DNA from 3 places in the Proteiniborus sp. MB09-C3 genome. Region 3 is predicted to be linked to each of the others. Evidence: riboswitches for the same ligand, from Rfam matches in the RefSeq annotation. Region 3 holds a riboswitch; each other region holds the start of a gene.

Evidence for each region. Region 3 has a riboswitch for thiamine pyrophosphate ahead of thiD (bifunctional hydroxymethylpyrimidine kinase/phosphomethylpyrimidine kinase). Riboswitches for the same ligand answer to the same signal wherever they lie in the genome.
Region 1: another riboswitch for thiamine pyrophosphate. It lies ahead of thiW (energy coupling factor transporter S component ThiW); the one in region 3 lies ahead of thiD (bifunctional hydroxymethylpyrimidine kinase/phosphomethylpyrimidine kinase).
Region 2: another riboswitch for thiamine pyrophosphate. It lies ahead of thiT (energy-coupled thiamine transporter ThiT); the one in region 3 lies ahead of thiD (bifunctional hydroxymethylpyrimidine kinase/phosphomethylpyrimidine kinase).

What each region holds. Positions count from the first base shown of each region.
Region 1 is NZ_CP127161.1:297,452-300,715, forward strand. It holds gene cytX (putative hydroxymethylpyrimidine transporter CytX) at 1-728, opposite strand, end outside; gene thiD (bifunctional hydroxymethylpyrimidine kinase/phosphomethylpyrimidine kinase) at 721-1,527, opposite strand; gene thiW (energy coupling factor transporter S component ThiW) at 1,562-2,050, opposite strand; TPP riboswitch at 2,149-2,259, opposite strand; gene QO263_RS01415 (8-oxo-dGTP diphosphatase) at 2,645-3,100, shown strand.
Region 2 is NZ_CP127161.1:2,400,595-2,403,858, forward strand. It holds gene rsgA (ribosome small subunit-dependent GTPase A) at 1-845, shown strand, start outside; gene rpe (ribulose-phosphate 3-epimerase) at 848-1,495, shown strand; TPP riboswitch at 1,541-1,643, shown strand; gene thiT (energy-coupled thiamine transporter ThiT) at 1,732-2,292, shown strand; gene QO263_RS11660 (thiamine diphosphokinase) at 2,306-2,932, shown strand; gene QO263_RS11665 (hypothetical protein) at 3,022-3,210, shown strand.
Region 3 is NZ_CP127161.1:1,605,241-1,608,504, forward strand. It holds gene QO263_RS07705 (VanZ family protein) at 1-367, shown strand, start outside; gene QO263_RS07710 (hypothetical protein) at 451-672, shown strand; TPP riboswitch at 824-924, shown strand; TPP riboswitch at 1,011-1,110, shown strand; TPP riboswitch at 1,198-1,297, shown strand; gene thiD (bifunctional hydroxymethylpyrimidine kinase/phosphomethylpyrimidine kinase) at 1,382-2,203, shown strand; gene cytX (putative hydroxymethylpyrimidine transporter CytX) at 2,200-3,264, shown strand, end outside.

The DNA.
Region 1 (3,264 bases), 1.3 Mb from region 3:
TTTTCAGCTACTATTGCAGCCCCAAGGCCTATAGCATACATCCAGCAGCTGCCTATGAAATATCCTGCAAAGCTTCCTATTATCCCATCTTTCTTTTTCTTTGCATGTCTTGTATAGTCGGCAATTAGTGGTAACCAAGAAAGAGGCATGATTACACTTAGCTCCATTGCAGTTCCAAATGTTATATCCCCAGCAGGAATTTTAGTAAATAATTCGTTGTTTTTAAATATAGTAGTACTTAATACTACTGTTAATACAAATAAGAAGGATACAGCAAAGAGATTAAGCTTTTTCCACCCTTTACTGCCTATTACTATCCATAAGCATATAAGCCCGCCTATTACTAGACTCCAAACAGTCATATTGTCAAATGACCATAGTATTTTGGTTATCTGGTTTACTGATCTCGCACCTGATATTATCATTACCGCAGTCCATCCTATAAGCTGCAATACATTTAGTATAGAAAATAGGTAGGAACCATATAATCCAAATGATATTCTAGTAGACATTATAGATGGAAGCTTTTCTTCTGCACCTATTATCCCCCCTAATATTAGAATAGTTGTACCAATCAGATGTCCAGCTAGAATTGCAATTAATCCATTTTTAAATCCAATTGGCGCTAATAATCCGCCAGTTAGAATCTCAGCTATAGATATTGAAGCACCAAACCAAAGCATAAAAAAACTAATTAGAGAAAAATTATTGTTTTCTGAGCTACTCACTTATTACACCCGCCTTTTTGTATAGTGTATAAAAATGATTCGTAGGTCCAACACCCTTTCCTAGAGATAAAGAATGCTTTATTGCAGTAGTTATATAATCCTTAGCATTAGCAACTGACTCTTCTATTGTAAGACCTTTAGCAAGATTAGAAGCAATAGCTGATGATAAAGTACATCCAGTACCATGAGTATTTTTAGTATTTATTCTTTCTGATTTAAAATATATAAATTTGCTGCCATCATACAATACATCTGTTGCAGCGTCTTCCATATGACCGCCCTTTATAAGTACATTCTTCACTCCTAGCGAATGTATCTTTATTGCCGCCGCTTCCATTTGCTCCAAGCTATTTATGGTCACCCCAGATATAACCTGAGCCTCAGGAATATTTGGTGTAGCTATCGTAGCTAAAGGTAAAAGCTCTTTTATAAGAGTTTCCTTTGCCTCCGGTGCAAGCAAATCATACCCACTTTTTGATATCATAACAGGATCTACTACTATATTTTTAGGAGAGTACTGCTTTAGCTTACCTGATATTGCTTTTATAGTTTCTATTTGTGAAACCATACCTATCTTTAAAGCATGAACTTCTATATCGTCAAATATTGCATCAATCTGCTTTTCTATCATATCTACAGAAATATCCTGTACTCCAAAAACACCTTGTGTATTTTGAGCTGTAATAGCAGTAATTACACTCATGCCAAAAACACCATGCGCAGAAAAAGTTTTTAAATCTGCCTGTATTCCAGCTCCACCACTGCTATCTGAACCAGCTATAGTCAATACATTTTTCATATATAAACACTCCCATTTATTGTTTTTTAACAACTCAATCTGTTATGCTAATTAATTTACTTGAAACCAATATCTTTAGTAGTCCATTTCCAATTATGGTGCCTCCAATAGTACTGACCATAAATGGCAATACAAAGAAAAATACTGCTACATCTTTACCCATAATCAGCTTGGCAACTGGATATGCAACTAGTCCGCCTAAAATTCCAGTTCCTAATACTTCTCCTAAGGAAGCCATTATATGCTTTCCAGTCTTCCTATACAGAAATCCAGCTAAAAATGCACCTATCATACTGCCTGGAAAAGCTAATAAAGAGCCTGTTCCAAGTATGTTTCTAAGCAGAGAAGTAGCAAATGCATTAGCAGCTGCATACCAAGGCCCTAGTATTACAGCAGATAGTATATTGATGGTATGCTGTATTGGAAAACACTTTGAAACGCCTACAGGAATATAAAATATGTGACCTGCTAATGTTCCAATTGCTATAAGGAAAGCACATAGTGTAAGCTTTTTAGTTGACATGAACATCCCTCCCTTCAAAAAATCTACGTACTAGAGGATGTTTGAGATGAATAAAAAAAGCATAAATCCCAAAATAAGGATTTATGCTTAAATATATAGCATGACAAATATAACTTCCCTACGCTGGCATTATCCAGATCAGGTTAAGGGTCAAAGACTTTATCGAGTCTTAATCTCAGCTGGTCTCTCCAGCCCCCCTAGTACTTAATCTTATATTTAATTTCAAGACAATCTTATCACATGTATTATAATTATTCAATATAGAAAAATTAACAGCTTTCCTCTAGTTTTTTATCAAATCTATTAAAAAGAAATCTAATCTTGTAAAACAAATACTGCTTTTCAGTCGCCCTGCCCATATTTAAAAGACAAAAAAATGTAACCATCTTACTGTTCTCGCCTAATCTTCTGCTCAATATTTAAGTTTCTTTTCAAGTAATATTTGCTATTGTATAATAAACTAGTGTGATAAAAAGATTTCTCCACATATCTGTTTTTTTACATGTATTATGAGAAAAAATGAATATCTCCGTTAAATAATTATTTGCTTAAGTATGAGGTATTTATCTCAATAGAATTTAGGAGGACAAAGAATTGAAAAGAAGCGAATTAGCAATATTTACAACCCTATGCATGGTATATGATGATGAAAATAGAATATTAGTTCAAGATCGCATAGACCCTAGCTGGCCAGGTATCTGCTTTCCAGGTGGACATGTTGAATATGGAGAGTCATTTGTAGAATCAGCTATACGTGAGGTCTATGAAGAAACAGGATTGACGATTAAACATCCACAGCTTTGTGGGATAAAGCAATTTCAGACTGAAGATGATGAGCGTTATGTCGTGCTGTTTTTCAAAACAAATAAGTTTTCTGGTGAACTACGAGACTCTGATGAAGGCAAGGTTTTTTGGATTCAGCGTGAAGAGCTTAATAAGTATACTTTAGCACATGATTTCGAAAACATGGTAAAAGTTTTTGAAGAAGATAAGCTTAGTGAAGCTTATTATTATAAAGAAAGTAATACTTGGGGATTAAAACTACTTTAGTTTTTCAATAAATATAAGGGTGTTAAGTATCACAAGGAAATGAAAGGAAAGGGCAAGACAAGTGAAATGTCAGGCTGTGTGAAAATTCACATTCTATACGTTTTTGTCATTCTAAATGCAGTGAAGAATCTGTATTTGAAGCTATTAGAGACCCATTCACTTCG
Region 2 (3,264 bases), 800 kb from region 3:
GTGGATTTTATTATGTGAAAGTAGACGATACAGTTTATGAATGTAGGGCAAGAGGACTTTTTAGAAAGAGTAAAATTACCCCTCTTATAGGAGATAGGGTTTTAATAAAGATAAATAAAGAGGATAATACTGGATATGTGGAACAAATTCTTGACAGAATTACAGAACTAAAAAGACCTCCTGTTTCAAATGTAAATCAGGCTGTGATAGTCTTTGCTGTACAAAAACCAGATCCTAACCTATGGCTTTTAGATAGATTCTTGCTTCTAGCATCATATCAGAAACTAGATGTAATCATATGCATAAATAAATCTGATTTAGACCTAGATGGAAAAGCAGATGAGATTTATGATGTTTATAATAAGGCTGGTTATAGAATTATAAAGACTAGCTGTAAAACTAAGGAAGGCATTGAGGAAATAAGAAATTTGCTTAAAAAGAAAATTACAGTATTTGCAGGCCCATCTGGAGTAGGAAAATCTACGCTATTAAATAATATTCAGGCAAATTTAAAGCTACAGACTGGTGACATTAGTCAGAAAACTAGCAGAGGTAAGCATACAACAAGGCATGTAGAGCTTATTGAATTAGATTTAGGGGGATGGGTTTTAGATACCCCAGGCTTTAGTACTTTAGATATTGATTTTTTAGAAGAGGAGGAACTTGAGAACTTCTTTATTGAAATATCTGAAAAAAGTACCCTTTGTAGGTTTTCAGGATGCTGCCATAATAAGGAGCTTGGTTGTGCAGTAAAGGAAGCAGTTGATAATGGTGAAATAAGTAAATCTAGGTACGATAATTACCTAAGTATGCTACAGGAAATAAAGGAAATCAGGAGGTACTAGACATGATTAAAATAGCTCCTTCTATTTTATCAGCAGATTTTAGTAAATTAGAAGAACAAATCAAATTAGTTGAGGAGGGTGGAGCAGATTTTATTCACCTAGATGTAATGGACGGGCATTTCGTTCCTAATATCACATTTGGCGCACCTGTAATTAAAATGCTGAAAAAGGTTACCACTGTACCCTTTGATGTGCATTTGATGATAGAAAAACCAGACCAATATATTAAGGATTTCGTAGATGCAGGAGCAGATATTATTACTGTCCATCAAGAAGCATGTATTCACCTTCATAGGACAATACAGTATATAAAGAGCTTTGGAATAAAAGCAGGAGTTGCGTTAAACCCATCTACTTCTATTGAGACCATTAGATATATTATTGATGAAATAGATATGGTTCTGATTATGACTGTTAACCCTGGATTTGGGGGGCAATATTTTATAAATCAGATGAAGAATAAGATAATTGACTTAAGAAAGCTGATAAATAGTCGCAACCTCAATATTGATATACAAGTTGATGGTGGAATAAAGCTGGACAATATCAAGGAGGTAGAATCCTATGGAGCTAATATATTTGTAGCTGGTTCTGCCATATTTAATAGTGAAGATATTGTTTATGCTACTAGAATGTTTAAAAGTGTATAGCTTTACTTTCTTTAAAATACTTGATATAATGTAGACAAACAGGATAATCTACACTAGGGGAGCATTTATGCTGAGAGGAGGCAAATTAGCTTCGACCCTTAAACCTGATCTAGTTAATACTAGCGTAGGGAAGTGTTTGCAAAATATTTTTTTGTTGCATTTTATGCTATGAAAAATTAAATGGACACTAATCCCTCCCTAGTAAATATTTTTAAAACATAAAGGGAGGTTTTTTTATGGCTTCAATTGTCAAAAAAGAAAAAGTAAGGTTTTTAGCTGAAAGTGGTATCATGATAGCATTAGCTACAATATTAAGTATGATAAAGGTTTATAAGGCACCTTTTGGAGGCTCTGTAACAGCAGGAAGCATGATACCTATAATTCTTATTGGAATAAAGTGGGGTACATTGCCTGGGATATTGGTAGGTATAGTATATGGGATACTTCAAGCAGTTTTAGAACCCTATATTGTGCATCCAATCCAGTTCCTTTTAGACTATCCCATAGCTTTTGGGTTGTTAGGATTAAGCGGTTTTTACAGAAGCATAAAGAACATTCAACCTCGAAATAGGACCATGGAGTATGTCGGTGTTGTAATAGGAATATTTTTAGCCATATTTGGAAGGTTTATTTGCCATGTGTTAGCTGGAGTTGTATTTTTTTCAGAAAATGCCGGTGACATAAACTCATGGCTATATTCATTAGGATATAATGGAGGCTATCTATCTTTGGAACTAGCAATATCTATTGTAATTATTGTATTGCTATGGAAGCCTATTAGAAGAGAGATTAAATAAAGAGAGTGATTAAATGAAGGCTTTAATAATATCAAATGGAGATTTAAGCGATATCAGCTTAGCTAAGTATTTTGATGATGCAGATATAGTTATTTGTGCTGATGGTGGTGCAAGGCATTTGTTTAATGAAGACCTTGTTCCAGACACTATAATAGGTGATTTAGATTCATTGGATGAAGAGGCTCTGAATAGTTTTCAGAAATTGGGCGTAAACTTTGAGAAATATCCAACACATAAGGATAAATCAGATACTGAACTAGCAATAGAGTTTGCAATAGATAAAGGTGCTACGGACATTACTTTACTAGGTGCTACTGGCAGTCGTATGGATCATTCACTAGCAAATATATTGATTTTATATAGGCTAGTCAATCAAAATATTAATGCAGTTATTGTCGATAGTCACAATGAGATGTTTATAACAAAAAGTCTACTTAAGCTAGATAATAAAGATGGGCATTTTGTTTCGGTGATACCTTTAACTGATTCAAAGGTTACTCTTAAAGGATTCGAGTATGATACCAATTCTGTAGAATTTAATTTTGGTTCCACATTAGGCGTAAGCAATATAATAAAAGATGAAGAAGGGCTTATAGAAATAGAATCTGGAATATGCCTTGTTATAAGATCAAGGGATTAAATAAGAAAGTCAGCGATAGCTGGCTTTTTTGTAACGTTTTTTAGAAAAATTGAATACTATATAATAGTAGCCTTATGAGGGGTGTCTATATGGGAAGATATAGAAGATATAAATTTAAACGACATTTCATTGATGGCAGTATCAAAAAAATTATAGGTATAGGCTTATCCATATTAGGTGTTATTATAATAATACAAGTAATACCTATAAGAGCATGGATTTTTGCACTGGGATTGCTATTTATTTGCTTGGGCTGGTTTCTGTTTAAAATTTTTTAGAGATATAGAACATCCAACTAACTATATGTACAAAAAATCAGACAGGCTTCCATT
Region 3 (3,264 bases):
ATCCTTAATAATAAATGGCAAACTTGATTTCCGTGAGATTATCATGAATGTAGCGATTTTTATGCCACTTGGCATATATTCAGGTATTCTATTGAAAAAATGGACTGTTGGAAAAAAGATATTTTTATTTTTCTTAATTAGTTTGATATGTGAAATATTCCAATTTATTTTGGGTGTTGGAGCTTCGGATATTACGGATATTATTAACAATACTTTAGGTGGAATAATTGGTTTGGTAATCTATAAAGGGATTGAAAAAATATCGAAAAATAGTATTAAGGTACATAAATTTATAAATATAATTGGAACAATAGGAACGATATTAATGATTTCATTATTATCAGTACTAGTAATATATAACTTATAGGGGATTTATAAATAAAGGTTAAGTCCCAAGTTGTCGGATAGATAAATTGAAATTTGAAGTGGAGATTAATGGAGATTAGAGAAATGGTTAAAAATAAAATTATTATCAGGATAATTATCATTTTAATAGCTATTATTGGTGTAGGCTCATTTATTTCATATTCTAAGTTTGGTGTTGTTAATCCTTTTTCCACAGCAAAGGTGCTTTGTATAGATTTCAAAATAATGATACGGCTCAATATGTTTTGTTTTCAACTAATAAGTATTTTTCAAGATGGAGATGGCAAGAGTAAATTATTATTATGAGAATAGTCTGTATCATGAAAAACTCCAATTTATAGAAGGTGCCAGCATAGAACAAGGGCGGCGTAGCCGTTTATCTTGACACTTGCTTTTTATGGCACTCCTGCTAATATAACTTGACTACATTGCCACTAGGGTATATAATCAATGCAATTAATATTTGCGGGGGGACTACATTAGTAGTTGAGAAGGTAAAACCTGACCCTTTGAACCTGTTGGTTAATACCAACGTAGGGAAGCAATCACATACGAAATATGTATATGATTAGGGTGCTCCTCTGTGTAGGGGGTACCCTATTATTATTTAAGATAGAGTTATTGAGTATAAAAATGAATACAATTAATATTTGCGGGGGGACTACATAGTAGTTGAGAAGGTAAAACCTGACCCTTTGAACCTGTTGGTTAATACCAACGTAGGGAAGCAATCACATACGAAATATGTATATGATTAGGGTGCTTCTCTGTGTAGAGGGGTACCCTATTATTATTTAAGATAAAGTTATTGAGTATAAAAATGAATATGATTAATATTTGCGGGGGGACTACATAGTAGTTGAGAAGGTAAAACCTGACCCTTTGAACCTGTTGGCTAATACCAACGTAGGGAAGCAAATCACATACAAAGTTTGTATATGATTAGGGCGCTTCTCCGTATAGAAAAGTGCCCTAATTTATTATAAATACATAAATGAAAAAAGGAGGAGTTTTAATGAAAAAGGTACTTAGTATTGCTGGGTCAGATTGTAGTGGAGGTGCTGGAATACAAGCAGATTTAAAGACGTTTTCTGCCCATGGGGTGTTTGGAATGAGTGTAATTGTTTCAGTTGTAGCAGAAAACACAAGTCGTGTTATAGACATACAGGATATTACTCCAGATATGATTGAAAAACAGATTGATGCAGTATTTGAGGATATTGAAGTTGATGCTGTTAAAATCGGTATGTTGTCTACAGAACCTTGTATGGAAGCAGTAGCAAGAAAATTGAAACAATATAAACCAAATAATGTTGTAATTGATCCTGTTATGTATGCGAAAAATGGTTGCTCTCTCATGGATCCTAATTCCATAGAGACATTGATCAAGGTTGTACTACCTTATGCTGATTTACTTACGCCTAATATCCCAGAGGCTGAGAAGATATCGAATATTAAGATTAGCAATGCAGAAGATATGAAAACAGCGGCAAAACTTATTTATGATATGGGGTGCAAAAATGTTCTTGTCAAAGGGGGGCATGCTATTGGAGATGCACTGGATATTCTATATAGTGGTAAAGAGTTCTATTATTTTGAAACCCAACGAATCAATACTAAAAACACACATGGAACAGGCTGTACTTTCTCTTCGGCTATTGCTTCCAATCTTGCCCTTGGTATGACTATGCCTACTGCGGTAGACCATGCTAAGAAATATATTACAACAGCAATTGAGCATTCATTAAATATAGGTAAAGGTAATGGGCCAACACATCATTTCTATAATTTATATAAAAATGGTTTAAATATTAAGAAAGGTGAAGGGGATTTATGATGAAGGAAGAAAATCAAAGGGTATCTACATTTAGTCAAATATTATTATGGTTTGGCGCTGCAATATCAATTGCTGAAATTATAACAGGAGCTTTACTTGCTCCTTTGGGGTTAATTCAGGGTATTTGGGCAATTATTCTAGGGCATATAATCGGAGGAGCTATTCTTTTTCCTGCAGGACTGATTGGAGCAAAAAGTGGTCTTTCCTCTGCTGAATCTGTTCGTATTTCTTTTGGGAAATATGGGTCATTTGGATTTTCATGGATTAACATATTACAGCTTCTTGGTTGGACTGCAATTATGATTGTTAATGGAGCAAAAGCACTTGATGGAATTACAAATTATCTTTGGAATTACCAAAATGAAAAGTTATGGTGTATTGTTATTGGTTTACTTATTTGTATTTGGGTTGTAATCAGTAATAAAAGTCTATCAAAATTAAATACTGTGGTAATGTCAGTCTTATTTATATTTACGCTTATTCTTGGATTTACAATTTTTAAAAATACCGATACGGCAATTGCCACAGAAGAGACAATAAGTTTTGGTGCAGCAGTTGAAATAAATGTAGCTATGTCTCTTTCTTGGCTACCTCTTATTTCTGATTACACAAGGAAATTGGAGAAAAAAATTACAGGTACTTTGTGGAGTGTCATAAGCTACTTTATTGGCAGTACAGTAATGTTTGTGATTGGACTTGGTGCAGCAATATATGCTGGTACATCAGATATTACAAGTATACTAATGTCTGCGGGACTTGGCTTGATTGGTCTAGTAATTATTATATTATCTACGGTCACCACTACATTTCTTGATGTTTATTCAGCAGGAGTAAGTACAGCCAATTTTAGTAAAAAAGTGAATGAAAAGTTTGCTGCTGTTACTGCATGTGTCATAGGTACATTGCTTGCCATGTTTGTTTCTATGAGTCAATATGAGAACTTTTTATATCTTATTGGTTCTGTATTTGCACCTTTATTTGCTATCTTATTTGTAGATTGTTTTCTGCTTCATAAAACAGATATAAATACTAACCATTCTCACAATATGAGTAATATGATT